One region of the Saccharothrix saharensis genome, then DNA from elsewhere that is predicted to be linked to it. Evidence: riboswitches for the same ligand, from Rfam matches in the RefSeq annotation. Region 1 holds a riboswitch; each other region holds the start of a gene.
The links. A riboswitch is a leader RNA that binds a small molecule or an ion and turns the genes downstream of it on or off. The one in region 1 is predicted to bind cobalamin.
Positions count from the first base shown of each region.

Region 2: linked by a shared signal. The riboswitch ahead of cobN (cobaltochelatase subunit CobN) and the one ahead of FHX81_RS01140 (prenyltransferase/squalene oxidase repeat-containing protein) in region 1 are both predicted to bind cobalamin.
Region 3: linked by a shared signal. The riboswitch ahead of FHX81_RS35720 (CbtB-domain containing protein) and the one ahead of FHX81_RS01140 (prenyltransferase/squalene oxidase repeat-containing protein) in region 1 are both predicted to bind cobalamin.

Region 1 is NZ_VFPP01000001.1:372,392-380,093, forward strand. It holds gene FHX81_RS01120 (ECF transporter S component) at 1-247, opposite strand, end outside; gene FHX81_RS01125 (ABC transporter ATP-binding protein) at 244-1,845, opposite strand; gene FHX81_RS01130 (CbiQ family ECF transporter T component) at 1,842-2,894, opposite strand; gene FHX81_RS01135 (hypothetical protein) at 2,891-3,745, opposite strand; gene FHX81_RS01140 (prenyltransferase/squalene oxidase repeat-containing protein) at 3,783-5,087, opposite strand; cobalamin riboswitch at 5,180-5,319, opposite strand; gene FHX81_RS01145 (cytochrome P450) at 5,396-6,655, shown strand; gene FHX81_RS01150 (DMT family transporter) at 6,837-7,702, shown strand, end outside.
Region 2 is NZ_VFPP01000001.1:2,286,167-2,293,868, reverse strand. It holds gene FHX81_RS09150 (precorrin-8X methylmutase) at 1-154, opposite strand, end outside; gene FHX81_RS09145 (hypothetical protein) at 151-1,161, opposite strand; cobalamin riboswitch at 1,173-1,300, shown strand; gene cobN (cobaltochelatase subunit CobN) at 1,335-4,901, shown strand; gene FHX81_RS09135 (ABC transporter substrate-binding protein) at 5,459-6,745, shown strand; gene FHX81_RS09130 (carbohydrate ABC transporter permease) at 6,745-7,702, shown strand, end outside.
Region 3 is NZ_VFPP01000001.1:7,833,134-7,840,835, reverse strand. It holds gene FHX81_RS35755 (antibiotic biosynthesis monooxygenase family protein) at 1-205, opposite strand, end outside; gene FHX81_RS35750 (phosphoribosyl-ATP diphosphatase) at 202-465, opposite strand; gene FHX81_RS35745 (hypothetical protein) at 510-890, opposite strand; gene FHX81_RS35740 (N-acetyltransferase) at 901-1,356, opposite strand; gene FHX81_RS35735 (GNAT family N-acetyltransferase) at 1,441-2,616, shown strand; gene FHX81_RS35730 (LysE family translocator) at 2,604-3,290, opposite strand; gene FHX81_RS35725 ((2Fe-2S)-binding protein) at 3,309-3,974, shown strand; cobalamin riboswitch at 4,024-4,207, shown strand; gene FHX81_RS35720 (CbtB-domain containing protein) at 4,239-4,424, shown strand; gene FHX81_RS35715 (CbtA family protein) at 4,436-5,197, shown strand; gene FHX81_RS35710 (HAD family hydrolase) at 5,186-5,848, opposite strand; gene FHX81_RS35705 (PAC2 family protein) at 6,181-7,077, shown strand; gene FHX81_RS35695 (MFS transporter) at 7,639-7,702, shown strand, end outside.

The DNA.
Region 1 (7,702 bases):
CCGAGAGCACGCCCAACATCGCCACGGCCTTGGCGTCGAGCCCGCCTTCGCTGAGCTCGGCCAGCACCACGGCCAGCACCAGCGGCAGGACCAGCGCGAACGTCCACGGCCCGGTCGCGCCCTGCGCTATCGGGGCGTCCGCGGACACCAGCAACGGCCAGGTGAAGGCCACGACACTGATCGCCGCCGCCACGGCCAGGGCCAGCGAGGCGCGGGGCTTCACGCGGATGGGGGAGTGCGCGGTCATCGGGCCGCCAGGGCCGCGCTCACGTCCGCCACCGTGAGCCAGGGCTCCGGCGCGAGCACCTTCGCCACCTGAGGGGAGAAGACCGGTGACGCGGTGACCACCTCGGCGGTCAGGCCGTCGGCCACGACCTCACCGTCCGCCAGCACCACGACGCGGGTCGCGTACTCGGCGACGAACTCCACGTCGTGCGTCGCCAGCACGACCGCGTGGCCGTCGTCGGTGAGGTCCCGCAACGCCGCCGCCAACCGCGTCTTGGCCGGGTAGTCCAACCCCCGCGTGGGCTCGTCCAGCAACACCGCCCGCGGCGACGGGGTGAGCGACACGGCCAGCACCAGGGCGAGCCGCTGCCCCTCCGACAGGTCACGCGGGTGCCGCTCGTCCGGGATGCCCGGCGCGAGCCGGTCCAGGAACCCGCGGCACGTCCCCGCCGGCTTGCCCGACTCGCGGTCCGCCTGCGCGCACTCGCCGCCGACCGTGTGCAGGTAGAGCAGGTCACCGGGCTGCTGCGGCACGAGACCGACCGCCTCGCGCCGCGGCCCCGGCTTGAGCGCCGCCGGGTCCACGCCGTCCACCGCGACCACGCCGCCGGACCGCTTGCCCGTGCCCTGCACCGCCCACAGCAGGCTCGACTTGCCCGACCCGTTGCGCCCCATCACGGCCACCCGCTCGCCCGCGCCCACGCTCAACGACACACCGCGCACCGCGTCCACCGCGGAGTAGCGCACGCGGACGTCGCGCACCCGCACCAACTCCGTCACCGGCGCCGGAGAGGTGACCGGCGGCGACGCGAGGCGGTCGCGCAGCGGACCGGCCAGCCGGCGCGCGTCCCGGATGGACACCGGCACCGGCTCCCACCCCGCCACCTGGCCCAACCGCACCACGGGCGGCGCGACCGGCGCGTCCGCCAGCACCGGTCCCGGCTCGCCCGCGACCGGCGGCACCCCGCCGCCGGGCAGCCACACCACGCGGTCCGCGTACTGCGCGACCCGTTCCAGCCGGTGCTCGGCGATCACCACCGTCATGCCCAGGTCGTGCACCAACCGGTGCAGCGCGGCGAGCACGTCCTCCGCCGCGCCGGGGTCCAGCGCCGACGTCGGCTCGTCCAGCACCAGCACGCGCGGGTGCGCGGTGAGGGCCGCGCCGACCGCCACGCGCTGCTGCTGCCCGCCGGACAACGTCGCCAGCGGCCGGTGCCGCAGCTCGGCCAGGCCGAGCAGGTCCAGCGTCTCCTCGACCCGCTTGCGCATCACCGGGCCCGTCAGCGCCAGCGACTCCATCGAGTACGCCAGCTCCTCCTCGACCGAGTCCGTGACGAACCCGGCCTGCGGGTCCTGCCCCACCACGCCCACGACGTCGGCCAGCTCGCGCGGCGGGTGCGTGCGGGTGTCACGCCCGGCGACCAGCACCCGTCCGGTGAGCGTGCCGCCGGTGAAGTGCGGCACCAGGCCGTTGATCGCCCGCAGCAACGTCGACTTGCCCGACCCGGTCCGCCCGACCACCAGGCACAGCTCGCCCTCGGGCACGTGCAGGTCCACCCCGGCCACCGCGGGTGCGTCCGCGTCCCGGTAGGTGACGGAGACGTTCTCGAACCGGATCACGGGTTCACCCCGTTCCTGGCGATGACGACGGGCGCGAGCGCGCACAGCAGGCCGACGGCGGGTAGCAACGGCAGTTCGGGCACGGTCAGCGGGACGGTGGCCGGGGTCAACGCCGAGCCGCCGAGGCCGTCCGGCGCGAGGACCGTCGCGAGCGCCGCGACCACCCCGGACGCGACGATCAGCAGCTCCCGCGGCCCCCACCGGTCGGGCCGGTACCGGCTGCGCCGCACCCGGCGCGACCCGCTCCACAGTCCCGCGACGGCCAGCACCGCGCCCACCACGAGCATCGGCGTGGCGGGCGCGCCGCCGCCGAGCAGCCCGTACGCGCCGACGCACAGCCCCAGCAACCCGCCGAGCACGAGCGCGCCGGTCACCACCCTGGCCCGCTTCGGCAGCCCGGCCGTCCGGCCGTACCCGCGCGAGTCCATCGCCGCGGCCAGCACCAGCGACCGCTCGAACGCGTCCTCCAGCACCGGCACCATCAGCACCCGCACCGCCTTCACCCCCCGTACCACGTCACCCCGCAACGCCCGCGCGCGCCGCACCGATCGCGCGCTGGCCACGAGCTGCGGCGCGACCGTCAACGCCACCACCACCGCCACGCTCACCTCGTACAACGCGGCCGGCAGCGACCGCAGCAGGCGCTTGGCGTTGGCCAGCGCGTTCGCCGCGCCCACGCAGCACAGCAACGTCGCCAGCTGGAGCCCCTGGTACAGCGCGAAAGCGAGTCCTTCGGCGCTGACCGGCCCGCCGAGGCGGATGCCCTTGGCCCACTCGGGCAACGGGATCTCCGGCAACGTCACCAGCACCGTCGGGCCGCCCACCCCGCCGAGCAGCACGTGCAGCACCACCCGGATCGCCAGCACCACCAACGCGAACTTGAGGAACACCCCGTACGCGCCGGCCCACGGCGTGTCCTCGCGGCACGACACGGCCACGTACCCGGCGACGACGACCACCAGTGCCAGCAGCACCGGGTTGGTGGTGCGGCCGGCGATGACGGCCAGGCCCAACGCCCACAGCCACCACGCGCCGGGGTGCGACCTCACTCCGTCGCCCTCGCGCGCCGCCGCGCGGTCCACAGGCCCAGGCCCGCCAGCGCGGCGATCACCACGATCCCGACGACCAGGCCGACCGTGCCACCGGACGACGACGTGCCCGCCGTCGGCTCCACGGCCACCGAACTCGTCGGTGCCGCGGAACCCGAGGTTCCGCGGCCGGCCGTGGTCGCCGATGACCGCGGCTCGGTCGTCGTCCCGCTCGTGGTCGACGCCGGCGTCCCGGACGGTCGGGAGGTCGGCTGCGTCGGGTCACCCGGCGCGGGTGGTGCCGGGTGACCCGACGCGGGCCGGGTCGGTGCCGGTTGGCCTCGCGCCGGTTGTCCGGGCGCCGGTTGCCCTGGTGCCGGTTGTCCGGGCGCGGGCGGCTGCGGCGCGGGCCGGGTCGGCTGCGGCGCGGGGGCGGGCGGCGCGATGCCGGGCTGTTCCCCCGCCCCGAACGACCAGCCCTCCACGCTGCCCGGCGCGGGGTCGTACGCGCTCGCGCTGGTGCTGCTGTAGACCCACGACCCGCCGGGTCGGCCGTGCCAGTACCCCCAGTACGCCGTGGTCGGGGACGTGGTGACGCACGGGTCGCTGCTCGGCTCGCCGTTGATCCGGCACACGAACCCGGGCTGCCGGGACGCGAACGTGTAGCCGAACCCGGCGGCGGTCAGCGCGGCCGTCCCCGACGCCGGATCGCCCGGGGCGCACCCGGTCCGCACGCCGCCGCCCAACGAGCGGAAGTCCACGACCACCGTCACGCCGCCGCAGTCCGCGGCCCGCGCGGTCGGCGGCGCGCACATCGACGCGAGCCCCGCGACCGCGCACGCCGCCAGGACCCGCCGCACCCGGCCCGTCACGACGCGACGGGCCGGGCGGCGCCGCGAACCCGTGCCGTCACTTCCGCGCCTCCGCGACCCGCCGGCGCGCCAGCACGACCGCGAGCACGCCACCGACCAGCAGCAACGCGCCGACCCACAGCATCGGACCGACCTGGGCGCCGGTGCGGGCGAGCGGGTCGCGCCGGCTCGTCACGGCCACCACCGCCGCTGCCGTCGTGGTGCTGGTCGCGGTGGTGTCGGACGTGGCCGTCGCGGCGGTGGTGGTGGTCGTCGTCGTCGTCGTGTCCGAAGTGGACGACGTCGGCGACGTGCTGGTGACCGGGCAGTCCAGCACCGGCGCGCCGGAGCGGCCACCGTCCGCGGTCAGGTCCACGAAGTTCACCCCGACCAGGCCCAGCACGCCCTGCGCGCTCGCCCGCAGCGACGTGGCCTGCGTGAACCCGGTCCGGTCGAACGCGATCGCGCCGCGAGCGGCCTCCGGGGCCGAGCAGTCGACCTGCAACGACCGCAGGAACGCGGTGGCCTCGTCGGCGTCGGCCGTCCGACCGCCCGCGCGCAACGCCTGTGCCGCGAGACCGGTGCTGTTGGCGTTGCCCTCGCCGGTCGCCTTCTCGTCGAGGAAACCGCCGCTCGCCTGCTGGACGCCGTGCAGCCAGTCGAGCGCCTTGCCCGCCGGGTCCGTCCGGTCCGCCGCCAGCAACGCCTGCACGACCATCGCGGTGGCGTCCACGTGCGACACGCACGGCGTCGCCTCCAGGATCAGCGGGAACCCGCCGTCCCCGCACTGCGTGCCGGCCAGGTAGTCCACCGCGGCCTTCGGCGCGCCCCGCCACCGGTCCAGCGCGAGGACCGCGAACGCCTGCGTGAAGCCGTTGGAGTAGTCGCCGTACTGCGACTTGTCCTGGAACCGTCCGTTCGGCGCCTGCAAGGCGGTGAGCCCGGCGATCAGGTCGACGCCGCCGAACGCCGTCGGGTCCTGGCCGCGCACCTGCGCGGCCAGCGCCAGCTTCGCGTGCGCGCCCGCGAAGGACTGGGCGGGGTCGCCGTAGCTGAGGTAGTCGGCGAGGACCTCCGGCTCGGCGAGCCAGGCGGCGGCCCGGTCGGAGCTGTCGGACGCGACGCCCGCCGCCGTGAACGCGAACAGCGCGTCCAGCGTGAGGCCGTGGTCGGGGTAGGCGACGCCGTCGAGGACGGTCTCGAAGTGGTCGCCGTCGACGAGCTGCCGGGCCAGCCAGCCCGCGGCCGCGTCGCCCACGTCGGTCGTCGGCCCCGCGGGCACCCGGCTCTGGGCGGCGGGGGCCGACACGAGGGCGGCGACCGCCGCGGCGGCGAGGACAGCGGCGGTCCGTCTCAACGACATGGTCGACCTTTCCGGGGCGCGAGGCGCGGGCGGACCCCGGACAGCCGTGAACGACTTCCCCCGGGCTCCGACCCGTTGACCTCGACGGTGTCGGGAGCGTGGCACGCGCGACGGGTGTTCGGGCTCGTCCCGGCCGGGACCTACCGTTGCGGGTCAGCGCCGGATTTCGACCGGCTTCCCCCGTTTCACGCGCGATTGCCGATCGTCTGTCACCGACCCCGGCGTGTCAATCCGCCTCTGGCGCGATGCTGCTCACCCCTACGTACGGTTACCGTCGGGCGATTCGATCTGGGGAAGAGGGGTGTTCGATGACGACTCTGGCGTCCGTGCGCGACGGCTTGGTGGCGTGGGTCGCACGGCGTTCGGCGACGCGGTGGGTGTTGGGCAAGATCGGTTCGCGGGCGTTCGCGCTGCTCCCGGACCGTGCGCTGGTTCCGCTGAAGCGGGACGGGGTGGTGCCGGTCGCCGAGCTGGAGCGGATGCGGGAGGCCGGCGCGGTGCACCGGATCCCGGTGCCGTTCGGCTTGCGCGTGTGGTTGGTCACCGGTCAGGACGAAGCGAAGAAGGTGCTTTCCGACACAGGCGCGTTCAGTAACGACTACGCGCGGCTGGGCGCGGCGGTCGGTCGGCTGGAGCAGTCGCCCGGTGGCCTCGGCTTCGCCGACCCGCCCGACCACACCCGGCTGCGCAAGCTGCTCACGCCCGAGTTCACCATGCGCCGGCTGTCGCGGCTCGTGCCGCGCATCGACGCGATCGTCACCGAACGGCTCGACGCCATGCAGGCCGCGGACGGGCCGGTCGACCTGGTCCAGGAGTTCGCGCTGCCCATCCCGTCGCTGACGATCTGCGAGCTGCTCGGCGTGCCCTATGAGGACCGTGACCGGTTCCAGGAGCTCGCGGCGGCGCGGTTCGACCTGTTCGGCGGCGCCGGTCAGGCGTTGGGCGCGATCTCGGAGTCGCTGTCCTACATGGAGGAGATCGTGCGCCGTGAGCGCCGGTCGCCGGGTGACGGGCTGATCGGCTCGATCATCCGCCAGCACGGCGACGACGTGAGCGACGTGGAGCTGGCCGGGTTGGCCGACGGCGTGCTGACCGGCGGGTTCGACACGACGGCGTCGATGCTCGCGCTGGGCGCGATCGTGCTGCTGAAGGACGACGCCGCGCGGGCGGCGATGCGTGACGACGACGCGGCCGCCGCGCCGTTGGTGGAAGAGCTGCTGCGGCACCTGAGCGTGGTGCAGGTGGCGTTCCCCCGGTTCGCCCGGCACGCGTTGCGGGTGGGTGAGCAGCAGATCGAGGAAGGCGACGTGGTGGTGGTGTCGCTGTCGGCGGCCAACCGCGAGGAGGCGTCCGACTTCGACGCGGGCCGTGCGGCGTCGTCGCACCTGGCGTTCGGCCACGGCGCGCACCGGTGCGTCGGCGCGGAGCTGGCCCGGATGGAGCTGCGGGCCGCGTACCCGGCGTTGCTGCGCCGGTTCCCGAACCTCCGGCTCGCCGACGCGCGGCCGGCGTTCCGGACCGCGTCCATCGTGCACGGGGTCGACTCGCTGTTGGTCCACACGCGCTGAGCGTTGAACTCAGGGGTCCTGGACGTAGGACTCACGGGACCTGGATGTAGGACTCTCGCGGGGGTGCTGCATCCAGGTCGGGATCTTGAAGTGCTGCTTAACGCGTCGTCATGGGGTTTCACTTTTCTTGAAGTCGGTCATGGGGGACGGTGGTCCCGTGATCGGACGCGGCGTGATGCGGATGGGTGCGCTGGCCCTGCTGTGGGGCTCGGTGTTCCTGTGGATCGAGCTGGCCCTCACCGGACTGTCGCCGACGTCGATCACGGTGGGCCGCTGCGCCCTCGGTGCGGTGACGCTGCTGGTGATGGCGCGGGTGAACGGCCAGCGGCTGCCGCGCCGGCTGTGGGGGCGGCTCGTGGTCGCCGCGTTCTTCTGCAACGCCCTGCCGTTCCTGCTGTTCGCCGTCGGTCAGCAGACCGTCGACTCCGGTGTGGCCGGTGTGCTCAACGCGACCACCCCGCTGTTCTCCCTGATCATCGGGTTCGCCCTGGGCACGGACGGTCCCGTCACGCCGGTTCGGGTGCTCGGCCTGCTCGTCGGGTTCGCCGGCGTGACGCTGATCTTCGCCCCGTGGGAGGAGGCGGGCCTGCTGAGCCTGAGCGCGCTCGCGCTGCTCGGCGCGGCGGCCAGTTACGCGGTCGCGTTCGCCTACATGGGGCGCAAGCTCGTCGGCCACGGCGGTCCGGTCGCGGTGTCCGCGGCGCAGCTCCTCGCCGCCACCGCGCTGAGCACCCTCATGATCCCGCTCGACCGCACACCGGCCACGCCCGACGTCACGGCCGTCGTGGCCGTCGTGGTGCTCGGCGTCTTCGGCACCGGCTTCACCTTCATCCTGAACTACCGGATCATCGAGGACGAGGGCCCGACCAGCGCCGCCACGGTCGGCTACCTGCTGCCGGTCGTCTCGGTCGGGTTGGGCGCGCTGGTCCTCGGCGAGCCGCTGACGCCCCGGGTCGTCGCGGGCATGGCCGTAGTCCTGGCCGGTGTCGCGCTGACCCGGCTGGCCCTGGCCCGGTCGGCGGCGGACAAGCGCCCGGCCGAGCGACC
Region 2 (7,702 bases), 1.9 Mb from region 1:
CGTCCGACACCAGGTCGACCATCCCGCAGGCGTGGATCATCCGCACCACCACCCGGGCCACGTCCGACGGGAACCGCGCCAGGTCTGCCTCGGCGCGGATGGTGGCGAAGGAACGGCGGTAGATCTCCGCGCCGTCCTTGACGTAGCTGGTCACCTGATCTCCTCGTAGGCGTCGCCGGTCGCGACGAACTCCACCACGTCGCCCGCCGGTCGCCCGCACCGGCGTCCGCAGCCCGACCAGTGCGCCCGGCCCGGCGCGGTCCGGGTCTCGACCCAGCGGGCCGCGTCGGCGCGCACGTCGGCCAACGACTTCGCGCACCCCGGCCGGCCGGTGCACGCGCTGACGCCGTGCCACGGCGAGTCCGGCGAGGTGAACAGGCCCGCGGTGTCGCTACCGGCGGGCAGCACGACGCTCCGCCACGGCGTCAGCCGCACAGGCACGCCGGCGAGCAGCCGGGCGTCCCAGCGCCCCAGCGGCACGCCCGCCACGACCACCGGACCGCGCACGCCGGGTGCGACGGGCGTCACACCCGGTTCGATCCGGGCGTCACCCGGAACGCCCAACGCCGCCGTGATCTTCCGCACACCGCCGTCCACTTCGGACAGCCGCCACGCCTCGCCGCGAACCTCGCCGAACACCCGCGCGGCGGTCACCACCGCCGCGACCGGGTCGGCCACGCGCAGCCCTGAATCGTGGCCTGCCAGGAACAACGCGTCACCGACGAGCCCGATGTCACCCGCCAGGCCGCTGACCGCGCCACCCACCGTGACCAGGAACCGGCCGGGCAGGGACGCCAGCTCCGGCACCCGGCACAACGCGGCGTCGATCGCGTCGACCAGCGCCTGGTTGTCCTCCAGCGGCGCGGCGATGATGTTGCGCATCCGCTCGTGCGTCATCGAGGGCAGCAGGCCGGCGTCGCGCAGCCGCGCGCCCAGCTCGTGCTCCGCCCCCGGCGCCAAGCCCCTGATCTGCAGGTTCGCCCGCGAGGTCAACTCCAGGACGCCGTCGCCCAGGTCGATCGCGGCGCCCCGGAGCACGTCGACCTGCGCCGCGCTCAACGTCCCGCCGGGCACCCGCACGCGCGCCAACCCGCCGTCGGCGGCCTGGTGCACGTCGACGGCTCCGGGGCAGGCGTCCGGGCGAACTCGCTCGCTGGGCATGGATTGGATGCTAACTGCCGTTAGGGTGACCTCCGAACGGCGAAGCAGCAGGAGGAAGCCGGTGTGAATCCGGCGCGGTCCCGCCACTGTGACCGGGGGAGCCCGGGAGTCAGGAACTCCGCTCGCCGTCCCCTACGACCGGGGCGAGGACCCCCGAGGGATGGAGCCCGCACGTGATCCTGCTGTTGTCGACCTCCGACACGGACCTGCTGTCCGCCCGCGCGAGTGGCGCCGACTACCGCCTGGCCAACCCCGCCCGCACCGCCGTGGACGACCTCCCGGCGCTGGTGGACGGCGCCGAGCTGGTCGTCGTGCGCATCCTCGGCGGTCGCCGGATGTGGGAGGAGGGGCTGGACTGGCTGCTCGCCCGCGGCCTGCCGGTCGTCGTGCTGGGCGGTGAGCAGAACCCGGACGCGCCGCTGATGGAGCTGTCGACCGTGCCCGGCGGTGTCTGCGCCGAGGCGCACGCGTACCTGGCGCACGGCGGCGCGGACAACCTCGCCCAGCTCCACCGCTTCCTGTCCGACACGGTGCTGCTCACCGGTCACGGGTTCGCGCCGCCGGAGCCGACGCCCACCTGGGGCCGGCTGGAGCGGCGGGACGAGGTCGAGGGGCCGACCATCGCGGTGCTGTACTACCGCGCCCACCACGTGGCCGGGAACACGGCGTTCGTGCACGCCCTGTGCGACGCCATCGTGGCCAAGGGCGGCCGCCCGCTGCCCATCTACTGCGCCTCGCTGCGTGCCGCGGAGGCCGAGCTGCTGGCCGAACTGGGCACAGCCGACGCCCTGGTCGTCACGGTCCTCGCGGCGGGCGGGACCAGGCCCGCCACCGCGTCCGCCGGTGGCGACGACGACGCGTGGGACGTGGGCGCCCTGGCCGCCCTCGACATCCCCGTCCTCCAGGGCCTGTGCCTGACCAGCAGCCGCGCCGCGTGGGACGAGAACGACGACGGACTGTCCCCGTTGGACACCGCCACCCAGGTCGCGATCCCCGAGTTCGACGGCCGGATCATCACGGTGCCGTTCTCGTTCAAGGAGGTCGACGAGGACGGCCTGACCGTGTATGTCGCCGACCCCGAACGCGCCGCCCGGGTCGCGGGCATCGCCGTGCGCCACGGCAGGCTGCGGCACATCCCGCCGGCCGAACGGCGCATCGCGGTGATGCTGTCGGCCTACCCGACCAAGCACTCGCGGATCGGCAACGCGGTCGGCCTGGACACGCCGGCCAGCGTCGTGCGGCTGCTGGCCGCGATGCGGGAGCGCGGCTACGACATCGGCGACGAGCTGCCGGGCGTGGCCGACCTCGACGGCGACGCGCTGATCCACGCGCTGATCGCCGCGGGCGGCCAGGACGCCGACTGGCTCACCGCCGAGCAGTTCGAGGGCAACCCCGTGCGGTTGCCGGCGGCCCGCTACCGCTCGTGGTACGCCACCCTGCCCGAGGACACCCGCCACGAGATGGAGCGGCACTGGGGCGAGGCGCCCGGCGAGCTGTTCGTGGACCGGTCGAAGGACCCCGACGGCGAGATCGTGCTCGCCGCGCTGCGCTCGGGCAACGTCGTGGTCATGGTGCAGCCGCCGCGCGGCTTCGGCGAGAACCCGATCGCGATCTACCACGACCCGGACCTGCCGCCGAGCCACCACTACCTGGCCGCCTACCGGTGGCTGGAGGACGAGTTCGGCGCCGACGCCGTGGTGCACGTGGGCAAGCACGGCAACCTGGAGTGGCTGCCCGGCAAGACCGTCGGCATGTCGGCGGGCTGCGGGCCGGACGCGGCGCTGGGCGACCTGCCGCTGGTCTACCCGTTCCTGGTCAACGACCCCGGTGAGGGCACGCAGGCGAAGCGGCGGGCGCACGCCACCCTGGTCGACCACCTCGTGCCGCCGATGGCCCGGGCCGACAGCTACGGCGACATCGCCCGGCTGGAGCAGCTGCTGGACGAGCACGGCACCATCGCCGCGATGGACCCGGCGAAGCTGCCGGCGATCCGGGCCCAGATCTGGACCCTCATCCAGGCCGCCAAGCTCGACCACGACCTGGGCATCTCCGACCGGCCGCAGGACGACGGGTTCGACGACCTGATCCTGCACGTCGACGGCTGGCTGTGCGAGGTCAAGGACGTCCAGATCCGCGACGGCCTGCACGTGCTGGGCGTCGCGCCCACCGGGGAGACCAGGGTCAACCTGGTGCTGTCGATCCTGCAGGCCAAGCAGATGTGGGCGGGCGAGGTCGCCGCGCTGCCCGGCCTGCGCGAGGCGCTGGGCCTGGCGGAGGCGGGCAACGACCGGACCGCCACCGACCGCGTCGAGGAACGGGCCCGCGCGCTCGTCCAAGCGATGGAAGACGCCAATTGGGACGTGAACGCGGCCCGGGCGCTCACCGACGACGAGGACGTGGCGCGCATCCTGGAGTTCGCCGCGCTGGAGGTCGTGCCCCGGCTCGCCCGCACCACCGACGAGCTGACCAACGTGCTGCACGCCCTCGACGGCGGCTACGTCCCGGCCGGTCCCAGCGGTTCGCCGCTGCGCGGCCTGGTGAACGTGCTGCCGACCGGCCGGAACTTCTACTCGGTCGACCCCAAGGCGGTGCCGTCCCGGCTGGCCTGGGAGACCGGTCAGGCCATGGCCGAGTCGCTGCTGGAGCGCTACCGCGCGGACACGGGGGAGTGGCCGCCGTCGGTGGGCCTGTCGGTCTGGGGAACCAGCGCGATGCGGACCGCCGGCGACGACATCGCCGAGGTGCTCGCGCTGCTGGGCGTCCGGCCCGAATGGGACGACCAGTCCCGTCGGGTGACCGGTCTGGAAGTGATCGGGCTCGACGAGTTGAACCGACCGCGAATCGACGTCACGGTCCGCGTGAGCGGCTTCTTCCGCGATGCGTTCCCGCACGTGGTGGCACTGATCGATGACGCTGTGCGACTGGTGGCGAACCTGGACGAGTCGGCGTCGGACAACTACGTCCGCGCGCACGCCCAAGCCGACCTCGCGCAGCACAACGACCCGCGTCGCGCGACAATGCGCATCTTCGGCAGCAAACCGGGCGCGTACGGCGCCGGCCTGCTCCCGTTGATCGACAGCCGGAACTGGCGGGACGACGCCGATCTCGCCGAGGTGTACGCGGTGTGGGGCGGCTACGCCTACGGCCGCGAACTCGACGGCGTCGAAGCGCGCCCGGCGATGGAGAGCGCCTACAAGCGCATCGCGGTCGCGGCGAAGAACATCGACACCCGCGAACACGACATCGCCGATTCCGACGACTACTTCCAATATCACGGCGGGATGATCGCCACCGTGCGCGCGTTGACCGGAAAAGCGCCCGCGGCATATGTCGGCGACAGCACGCGACCCGATGCCGTGCGCACCCGGACGCTGCACGAGGAAACGAACCGGATCTTCCGCGCCCGGGTGGTCAACCCGCGGTGGTTGGCCGCCATGCGCAAGCACGGGTACAAGGGCGCGTTCGAACTCGCCGCGACCGTCGACTACCTGTTCGGCTACGACGCCACCACCGGCGTGGTCGCCGACTGGATGTACGAGCAGCTCGCGGCGACCTACGTGCTGGACCCGGTGAACCGGGAGTTCCTGGAGCGGTCCAACCCGTGGGCGCTGCACGGCATCTCCGAACGGCTGCTGGAAGCGGCCAACCGGGGTATGTGGGAGCACCCGGAACCGGAGACGCTGGACGCGCTGCAAAAGGCGTACCTGGAAACCGAGGGCGACCTGGAGGACGGTCGCTGACCCGGCGCGCCCGCGCGGACGCGTCCGATAACGTCTCGGAAACGCGCCGGTAAAGAGGGGTACCCCTATATTCCGCGCGTCCGCGCGCGTGACGAAACAGCCCCGCGGACCATTGGTCCTGAATGGACGTCTCAGCACGTCCCGGAGACCGGTCGGAGGTGACTCGGCCGGCCGGTGCACACCACCCGGCCGGCCGACTCGCGCAACCCGACCGGACCACTCCGCCGCCCCCGGTTCGCGACTCGCGGTGGGGTGATGGCGGACATGTGCACACTTCCGGTGCAGACTGGTGCCGGGAGAGTGGGTTCGCGACTCGTGAATCTTTTCCGGGCCGTTCGGCTCGGAGATGAACCGAGCGTGTCCGACCGGTCTACGAACAGTGCCTGAACGGACTACGGCGCACACCGCTAGCAGAATCGGTCCAGCAGGGCAAACGTCGCAACGTCGGTAACAGCGCGGACACGGGAGCTTGACACAACTCCGTGGCGCGAACCACACTCCCCCAAAACCTGGGAGCGCTCCCAGAACGTTCACCGCCGATCAACTGAGGAGTTCTCGTGCGCTACCGTCGAGCAGGCTTGGCCAAAGTCCTGGCCTGCACCGCAGTGCTCGCTGCTGTTGCCACGGCCTGTGGCTCGGGAGGGTCCGGAGGGTCGTCCGACGGCAAGGTCGAGCTGACCATCGCGACCTTCAACGAGTTCGGGTACGAGGAGCTCCTCAAGGAGTACGAAGCCGCGAACCCGAACGTCAAGGTCACGCAGCGCAAGACCGGCCAGGCCGCGCCGCACCACCAGAACCTGTTCACCAAGCTGGGCGCGGGCTCCGGCCTCGCCGACGTCGAGGCCGTCGAAGAGGGCTTCCTGAGCCAGGTCATGGCCAAGTCGGGCCAGTTCGAGGACCTCAAGGAGATCGGCCCGAAGGACGTCCGCGAGGACCGCTGGCTGCAGTGGAAGGTCGACGCGGTCACCACCAAGGACGACAAGCTCATCGGCTACGGCACCGACATCGGCCCGCTGGCCATGTGCTACCGCAAGGACATGCTGGAGGCCGCCGGCCTGCCGTCCGACTCCGAGGGTGTCAAGGCCCTGTTCGCCACCTGGGACTCGTACTTCCAGGCCGGTGACACCTACGTGCAGAAGACCGGCAAGCCGTGGTTCGACTCGGCCGCCCAGATCTTCAACCCGATGCACAACCAGAACGAGACCGGCTACTTCGACCGCGACGACAAGCTCGTGATCGAGACCAACGACGACAAGAAGGTCTGGGACCAGGTCACCGGCGCGGTCGCGCGCGGCCAGTCGGCCAAGCTCTCCGCGTGGAGCCCGGAGTGGCAGAAGGGCTTCAAGGAGTCGGCCTTCGCCACCAAGACCTGCCCGTCCTGGATGCTGGGTGTCATCGAGGGCAACGCCGGTCCCGAGCACAAGGGCAAGTGGGCCGTCACCGCGGCGTTCCCCGGCGGCGGCGGCAACTGGGGCGGCTCGTTCCTGACCGTCCCGAAGCAGGGCAAGAACAAGGCCGAGGCCGCCAAGCTGGCCGCGTGGCTGACCGCGCCGGAGCAGCAGATCAAGGCGTTCAAGGCCAAGGGCACCTTCCCGAGCCAGACCCAGGCGCTGATCTCCCCCGAGCTGCTCAACCAGACCAGCGAGTACTTCGGCGGCGAGAAGGTCGGCCTGCTGTTCTCCGAGCAGGCGAACAAGGTCGCGGCGGCCCAGTACAAGGGCCCGAAGGACGGCGAGATCCAGGACAACGTCGTGTCCCCGGCGCTGACCTCGGTCGAGCAGGGCACCTCGCCTGAGGAGGCTTGGAACAAGGTCGTCGATGGGGCCAAGAAGGCTGCCAAGTAATGACGACCGAGCTTTCGGTTGCGCGCGGGCGGGGCTCCGAGCCCCGCCCGCCGCGGCGCGACGACAACGATGACATCGGTCCGGGCAAGCTGAGCTGGCGCTACCGGCTCACGAACCTGGACGTGAAGGTCTCGCCCTACCTCTACATCGCCCCGTTCTTCGTGCTGTTCGCCGCGGTGGGTCTGTTCCCGCTGCTCTACACGGCCTACATCTCGCTGTTCGAGTGGGAGCTGGGCGCGGACGAGCAGCCCTTCGTGGGCATCGACAACTACTCCACGCTGTTGGCCGACTCGCAGTTCTGGAACGCGATGGTCAACACGTTCAGCATCTTCGCGATCTCCACGATCCCGCAGGTCATCATCGCGGTGCTGCTGGCCGCGCTGCTCAACACCGCCCTGCGCGGGCGGACCGGCTGGCGGATGGGCGTGCTGCTGCCCTACGTGGCCAGCCTCGTCGCCCTGACCATCATCTTCGGCGACCTGTTCGGCGTGCAGTACGGCACGATCAACAACGTCGTCGAGTTCTTCGGCTTCGACCGGATCGACTGGCAGGCCGAGCGCTGGTGGAGCCACGTCGCCATCGCGACCATGGTCAACTGGCGCTGGACGGGCTACAACGCCCTGATCGTGCTGGCCGCCATGCAGGCGATCCCGCGTGACGTGTACGAGGCGGCGTGGGTCGACGGCGCGAGCAAGGCGCGCCAGTTCTTCAGCATCACGCTGCCGATGCTGCGGCCGACCCTGATCTTCGTGATCGTCACCTCGACGATCGGCGGCCTGCAGATCTTCACCGAGCCGCTGCTGTTCTCGCCCTCGGCGGGCGCCAACGGCGGTGCGACCAACCAGTACCAGACGGTCGTGCTCTACATGTACCAAGCCGGCTTCCAGAGCCAGGACCTCGGCTACGCCTCGGCGATGGCCTGGGTGCTGTTCATCGTCATCATCGCGATCGCGGGGA
Region 3 (7,702 bases), 7.5 Mb from region 1:
CCTGGCGGAAGCCGACCGTGTGGTCCTCCAGCCGTTCCCACTCCACCAGCAGCAGGTACCGGGACGGCCGCTCGACCGAGCGCCGCAGGTCCAGCGAGAGGAAGCCGGGCGACCGCGCGATGAGCTCGCGCGCCTGCCCGAACGCCCGCTCGAAGTCCGCCTCCAGGCCGGGGCGGACGTCGAGCGCGGCGACCTCCAGGATCACAGGTGCTTGTAGACGTCTTCGAGGGTGAGCCCGCGGCCGAGCATCAGCACCTGCACGCGGTACAGCAACTGGGAGACCTCTTCGGCCAGGCGCTCGTCGGACTCGTGCTCCGCGGCGATCCAGACCTCGCCCGCCTCCTCCAGCACCTTCTTGCCCTGCGCATGCACCCCGGCCTCCAGAGCCGCGGCGGTGGCGGAGCCCTCAGGGCGGGTGCGTGCGCGTTCGCTCAGCTCGGCGAACAGCTCGTCGAAGGTCTTCACGGGGTCCGATCCTCCCATCCCCCGAACGGCCGCCGGAACCCAGGTCAGGCCGGGACCGACCGCGCGGCGCGGGCCCGGGCCCGCAGACCCGCCCCCTGGGCCGCCGCCGACGCCACCGCGAACACCACGCCCGCCCCCGGGCTCGGCACGACCATCGGGACGACGTGGTCGAAGACGTGCGAGCCCTGGTCGTAGCCGGTCGCGACGACCACCGCCGCCACGACCTCGACCACGACGAACACCGCGGCCACCGGTGGGGCGATCCGGGCGCACGCGTGCATCACCGCGGCCGCGCCCGCGTAGGTCCACCACAGCGGCAGGCGGGACAGCTCGATGTCGTTGTCCCCGTAGGTCGCCCACGGCACGAGCACGGCCAGCGCGGTGAGGCAGACCGAGACGATGGTCCACTTGGCCAACGGCGTCACCGCACGAACACTAGATCCCGTAGTGCGGGCTGGTGAAGGGCCACACCTCGGCGATCCACCTCGGCACGAACGCGTCGAGCGCGCGCTCCAGGTCGGTGCCCACGCGGTCGTCCACGACCCACCACGAGATCCGCGCGTCATCGGTGCGCTCCGGGTCCTCGACGGGGTCGATGTAGACGCACCCGTACAGCTCGGTCTCGTCGGCGTTGAAGAGCGCGTAGTTGAACGACTCGTGCGCGTCCTGCTCGCGCTCGTGGCGGGCGAGGTCGACGCGGTCGTGCTCGTGGGTCATGTCGGCGGGCGGCCAGCCCCACTTCTCGCCGTAGAGCGACCACAGCCGCTGCCGCGAACCCATCACGGCGGGGTAGTCGACGTCCACATCGGACTCGCGGATGGGGCGCAGGTGGTGCTCGCCGTCGAGCGGCACGCGGGTCGGGTGGGCGAAGTCAGCGGGGAGCCAGGCCATGGCGCGGATTCTGCGGGGGACCGCCCCGTGCCGCCACCGAAAATCCGATGGCGCGACGTTCGCCACACCCCGCACACTGCCCCGATGACCGATGGGCTGGTGCTGCGGACCGCGCGCCCGGAAGACCTCCCCCGGATCGGCGCGCTGCTCGCCGACCGCGGCGAACCGGCGGACGCGGTCGACCACCGCCTGGTCGTCGAGGACCCGGACGCGGGCTGGGAGGCGTGCGCGGTCGTCGTGGACGGCGACGAGGTGGTGTCCACCGCGACCCTGCTGGACGAGACGCTGGTGCTCGACGGGGTGGAGATCCCGGCGAGCCAGGTCGAGCTGGTCGCCACCGACCGCGCCTACGAGGGACGCGGGCTGGTGCGCGCGCTCATGGACTGGGCGCACGAGCGGTCGGTCGCACGGGGTCGGCTGGTGAACGTGATGCTCGGCATCCCGTACTTCTACCGCCGGTTCGGCTACACGTACGCGATCCCGATCTCGGCCACCCGCCCCGTGACGGGTCGTCCCGAAGCCGGTGGGCACGTGCTGCGCGAGGCCGGCGTCCAGGACATCCCGGCGATGGCCCGGTTGCAGGAGGCCGAGCAGGCGCGGGCCGACCTGCGGATGCCGCACTCCCCCGCCCTGTGGCGGTGGCTCGTGGCGCGCGACGGCAGCACGGAGTGGCTGGTGGACCGGGACGGCGTGCCGGTCGCGACCGGTCGCACCACGCCGCCGGAGGAAGGCGTGCGGCTGTGCGAGGTGGCCGCGGTGGACGAGGCGGCGGCGCACGCGCTGCTGGCGCTGACCGGGGCCACCGAGGTGACCGAGCGGCCGGTGTCGGTGGCGGGTGCGGCGCTGGAACCGTTCCTCGGGCCGGCGGCCGAGGAGGCGAACTCGTACTACGTGCGGATCGGCGACCCCGTCGCGTTGCTGGAGCACCTGCGGCCGGTGTTCGGGCGGCGGTTGGCGGAGGGCGGTTTCGCCGACCGGGACGGCGAGGCGGTCGTCTCGTTCTACCGGTCGCACGTGCGGCTGCCGTTCCGGGCGGGCGAGGTCGGGCCGGTCGTGGCGGGCGGGCGGATGCAGGCGCCCGGTGCCGAGGGTGGCGCCGGTGTCGCGCCGGACATGCTGGCGTCGCTGCTGTTCGGCCCGCACGGCATCCAGGGGCTGGCCGCGCGGTTCCCGGACGTGTACCCCGGTCCGAACGCCGACCTGATGCGGACCCTGTTCCCGCCCGTGCGCGGTGACCTGATGACGTTCTACATGCCGTAGGTGGCGAACTCGACGCCCATCGCGACGCCCGCGAGCACGAGCAGCACGCCCGCGGTGGTGAGGGCGCGGCGGTAGCCGGTGTCGCCGAGCCGGCGGCGGCCGCGGGCGACGAGCACGGCGATCACGACCTTGCCGCCGACCAGGGTCAGGTAGAAGCCGAGCAGGAACGCCACGCCGGCGGGCGGTGACGTGCGCCAGGCGGTGATGGTGAGGGGGCCCAGCGCGGTCGCCCACGCGATCCACGGGTGCGGGCTGAGGAGGTTCACCAGCACGGCACGGCGCAGGGCGAGCGCGCCGGAATCGTCGGACCCCCTCGGTGGAATCGCAGCAAGGGTTCCCCTGGGCGGCGACCCCTGCGAAGCGTGGCGGTCGGGCGGCGGGGGCGGTGCGGTCAGGGAGGCGGAGCGGGCGTCGCGGACGGTTCGGACGCCGCTCCACACGACGAACACCGCGCCCACGACGCCCAGCACGCCCAGCGCCCGTGCGGGCAGGCGGTCCAGCAGGAGCAGCGTCACGGCGACCACGACGGCGTCGGAGAGCAGCGGGGCGCAGGCGGTCAGGGCGCCGGCCCGCCGGCCCGAGCGCAGCGCCGACGTCACCACCAGCACCAACAGCGGGCCCGGGCTGATGCTCGCGGCCAGGCCGAGGGCCAGTCCCCACCCCAGTGCGTCCACGGCGGCAGACTAGGTCACGTGTCCGAGTTCGCCCGAGTCCTGGCCACCCTGCGGCAGATCCGCGGCCTCAGCCCGTTCTTCGCCCTCGACGTCGGCCGGCCCGACGAGAGTTGGCACGACGGCGAAGCCCTGTTCCGCGGCCCCGCGCTGCCCGACGCCCTCGACCGGATCGCCGCCCGCTACCGCACCGGGGAACGGCGGGTCGCCGCGTCGCTGTTCTTCCTCGGCTACACCGCGCGGGTGCTGAGCCCGGTCGTCGCCGCACGCGCGGTCGACGGGGTCGCGCCCGACATCCGGCCCGGCAACCTGTGGTGGCGCTACACCCCGGAAGGGCTCCAGGTCCGGCTGAAGGAACCGGTCGCGGGCGTGGGCATCGGCGAGTCGCTGGAGCCCGTGGTGGAGGCGGTCCACGGCCTCACCCCGGTGGCGCGCGGCCTGCTCTGGGGCAACGCCGGGTCGAACGTGGCGGGCGCGTTGCGCACGATCAGCCGCGGCGGCGTCGACTGCGCGGTGCTGGCCGACGAGCTGTTCGCCGACCCGCCGCTCAAGGGCACCGGCGAGTTCATCCCGTTCCCCGGCGAGGTGGTGTTCCGGCGGCGCAGCTGCTGCCTGTACTACCGCCTCGACGGCGGCGGCACGTGCGGCGACTGCCCGCTGCCCCGACCCACCCCGCCCCGCCGCTGACCGCGTGAGGAGCACGACAACTCGTCTGGTCGGTTGTGCCGGCCCGCGATCGACATCTACGGTTCGCAGCGCCGCAGTGGACGGGAAGCCGGTGTGAATCCGGCGCGGTCCTCGCCACTGTGACCGGGGAGCCAACCCGCCGAGAACGTCACTGGTCGCGCACGGCGGCTGGGAAGACGCGGGGACGGCGTCGATCCGGGAGTCAGGAGACCGGCTGCGGCACGAGTTGTTGTTGACCTTCCACGAGGTATGGAGGAGGCCGTCATGACGAGCCCCGCGCACTCCCTTCCCGTCCCCATCCCCAGATGGGCCTACGCCGTCGCGCTGGTCGCGCTGGTGGTGACCTGGCTGGTCCTGCAGGAGAACGGCATCGCGCTCGGCCACGCCGCCGAGACCGTGCACGAGTTCTTCCACGACGGGCGCCACGCGCTCGGCGTCCCGTGCCACTAGGCGCGGCGGCCGTGTCGACGGACGAGGGCCTGACGTACAAGGGCCTGACGTACAAGGGTCTGCTGGCGCGCGGTGTCGGCGCGGGCGCGGTGTCCGGGCTGCTCGCGGGCCTGGTCGGCGTGCTGGTGGTCGAAGCGCCGATCCGGGCGGCGCTCGCCGTCGAGCAGGCGCGGCCCGCCGAGCCCGGCGGCGGTCACGAGCACGGCGAGCTGTTCAGCCGCGGCACGCAGGTGGTCGGCGGTGTGCTCGCCGCGGTGGTGGTGGGCGTGGCCGTCGGCGCGCTGTTCGCCACGGCGTACGCACGGTCCCGGCGCTGGTTCACGACCGAGGCGCCGTTCGTGCGGGCGGTGGCGCTGTCGGCGGCGGCGTTCGGCGCGGCGGCGGTGCTGCCCGCGGTGAAGTACCCGGCCAACCCGCCCGGGGTGGGTGCCGCGGACACGGTGGAGTACCGCACGGTGCTCTACCTCGGGCTGATCGCGGCCGGGTTGCTGGTCGCGGTCGGGGCGAGCGCCCTGGCCTCCCGGCTGGGCCGGTGGTCGCCACCGGTCCGGGCGACCGCGGTGGCGCTGGCCGCGGTGGCGGCGGTGGTCGTGCTGCTGGTCGTGTTCCCGGCGACACCGGACACCGTGCCGTCCGACGTGCCGGGCGGCCTGCTGTGGGAGTTCAGGCTGGCCTCGCTCGCCGAGACCGCCACGTTGTGGCTGGGTCTCGGCGTGGTGTTCGGCCTGCTGGTCGACCCGGCGACGCGGCGGGCGGAGGCGTCAGCGGTCTAGCAGCGGGGCGAGCGTCTCCCACCGCACCCCCACCAGGGACTCGCGGAACACGCGGCGCTCGCCCCGCTCCACCGGCACGTCGCACGGCACGACCAGCACGGTGCAGCCGGCCGCCACGGCGGACGCCACGCCGGTCGGCGAGTCCTCGACCGCGACGCACCGGACGGGGTCGACGCCGAGCAGGCGGGCGGCCTTCAGGTACGGGTCGGGCAGGGGCTTGTTGCGGCGGTCCACCTCGTCGCCGCACACCGTGACGTCGAACAGGTCGCGGCCGATGGTGTCCAGCGCGACCTCGGTCAACCGCCGTTCGGTCGACGTCACCAGGGCCATCGGCACACCGGCGTCGCACACGGCGCGCAACGCCTCACGAGCGCCCGGCCGCCACGGCAGGCCCGCGCGGAACAGCTCCTCGGTGCGCCTGCTGATCCACGCCGCGCCGTCGAGGAGGTCGGAGTCGGTCGGCACGACACCCGCTTCGGCGAACAGCAGCCCCATGGTGCGGGCCGTGCTCGAACCGACCATGGCCTGCCTGGTCGCGAGCGACAGCGTCCCGCCCAGCTTCTCCACGAACTCGTTGAGCGGGATGTCCCACAGCTTCTCGGAGTCCAGCAGCGTGCCGTCCATGTCCCACAGCACCGCGTCGACCGTCATATGCACCTTTCGAGTGATCATGGGAGTCCCGGGCGGGTCACCTGTTCGGCGTAATCATCCCGCAGTGGTGTGAACGGATCCCCACGACGTCGCGCCCCGGCCGCGGCAACCGTGCGGCCCGGCCCCGAGTCGACCGGGCGAAGATCTCGTCACACCTCCTCGGCCTGGGAAAACATCCGGGAGGAAGTCAACGGGCCGGGGTGTCGCACCCCTCGTACCGTGCACGAGGAGGACGTGGTCGGCCGGTGCGCCGGGTGAAGGCCGCGTAACACGAACCGACATGCGCCAAGCCTACGGCGTCGGGTGTGCGGCGGTGGTCGTAGTCTGGCCGCGTGACCGATCCGGACCAGGCCGCCCAGACCCCCTTCGACCCCAGCGAACCGCTCAACAACCCGATCATGGTTGCCGCGTTCGAGGGGTGGAACGACGCAGGAGACGCCGCCAGCACGGCGATCGAGCACCTGCAGCTCACGTGGGACGCGACGCCGTTGGCGGAGATCGATCCGGACGACTACTACGACTTCCAGGTGACCCGCCCCACCGTCCGCCTGATCGACGGTGTCACCCGGAGGGTGGAATTCCCGACGACCCGCCTGTCGGTGTGCCGCCCGCCCGGGTCGTCGACGGACGTGGTGCTCGTGCACGGGATCGAACCGAACATGCGGTGGCGGAAGTTCGCCTCCGAGCTGCTGGGCCACATCGAGGACCTGGGCGTGACCACCGTGGTGACGCTCGGCGCGCTGCTGATGGACACGCCGCACACCCGGCCGGTGCCCGTGACGGGAACCGCGTACGACGAGGCGGCGGCGGCGAAGTACGGGCTGGAGCGGTCCCGGTACGAGGGGCCGACCGGGATCGTCGGCGTGTTCCAGGACCTGTGCGTGCAGGCGGGCGTGCCCGCGATCTCGTTCTGGGCGGCCGTTCCGCACTACGTCTCGCAGCCGCCCTCGCCGAAGGCGACGCTCGCGCTGCTGCACCGGGTCGAGGAGGTGCTGGACGTCGAGGTGCCGCTCGGCGCGCTGCCCGAGCAGGCCGAGGAGTGGGAGCGCACGGTCAGCGAGATGGCCGACGAGGACGAGGACGTGCGCAACTACGTGCGGGCGCTGGAGGAGCGCGGCGACGCGGAGATCCAGATCACCGAGGCCAGCGGTGACGCCATCGCCGCGGAGTTCGAGCGCTACCTGCGCCGGCGCGGCCGCGGGCCGGGTCGGGGCCCGACGGGGATGTGACGCCGGGTGGTCGGGGCGCGGGCGTCGCCTGCCGTCCCGGCCACAGCTCCGCGAGCCACCGGTGGCCGGAGCGCGCGGGCCGGGAGCGCGGCGAGGGTCTCGCGCCGCTCCGGGGTCGGGCGTGGGGCGGTCCGGGTGAAGTCGTCCCGGTCCTCCGGGCGGGTGTGTTCTGCCTTGAACGGCAGGACCGTTCGGGCGCCAGGTACGGGACGCCGTCGTCGGTGCGGCGGATGACGTCGCGGTAGGGCAGCCGGATCGTGTCGTCGTGCCGGCAGATCCGGGTGTCGCCGTCGCGCGGTCCGCGGGACACGTCGAGCAGGTAGTCGCCGGCAGCCGGGTCGCGCGGCCACGCACCAGGGCGTGGCGAGCCCGGCCAGCCGCTGTGCGACGGTGCCCGGGGTCCAGCACGACGACCACCTCGCGTCGAGGGCGGCGATGTCGGCGGGTGACAGCCCGACGCCGCCGTCGGGCAGGTGCCCGGTCACCGGGGGAACCTGCCGGCGGACGCGGGAACCACCCTCGTGGTCGGGAGCGGTGAGCTCGGTGGTTAGGTCGCTCCCCGTGGCCGACCTCCGTTCCCGCGTCCGCGTGGCGGCGCTGTACGCGGGCGGGTTCCTGGGGCCCT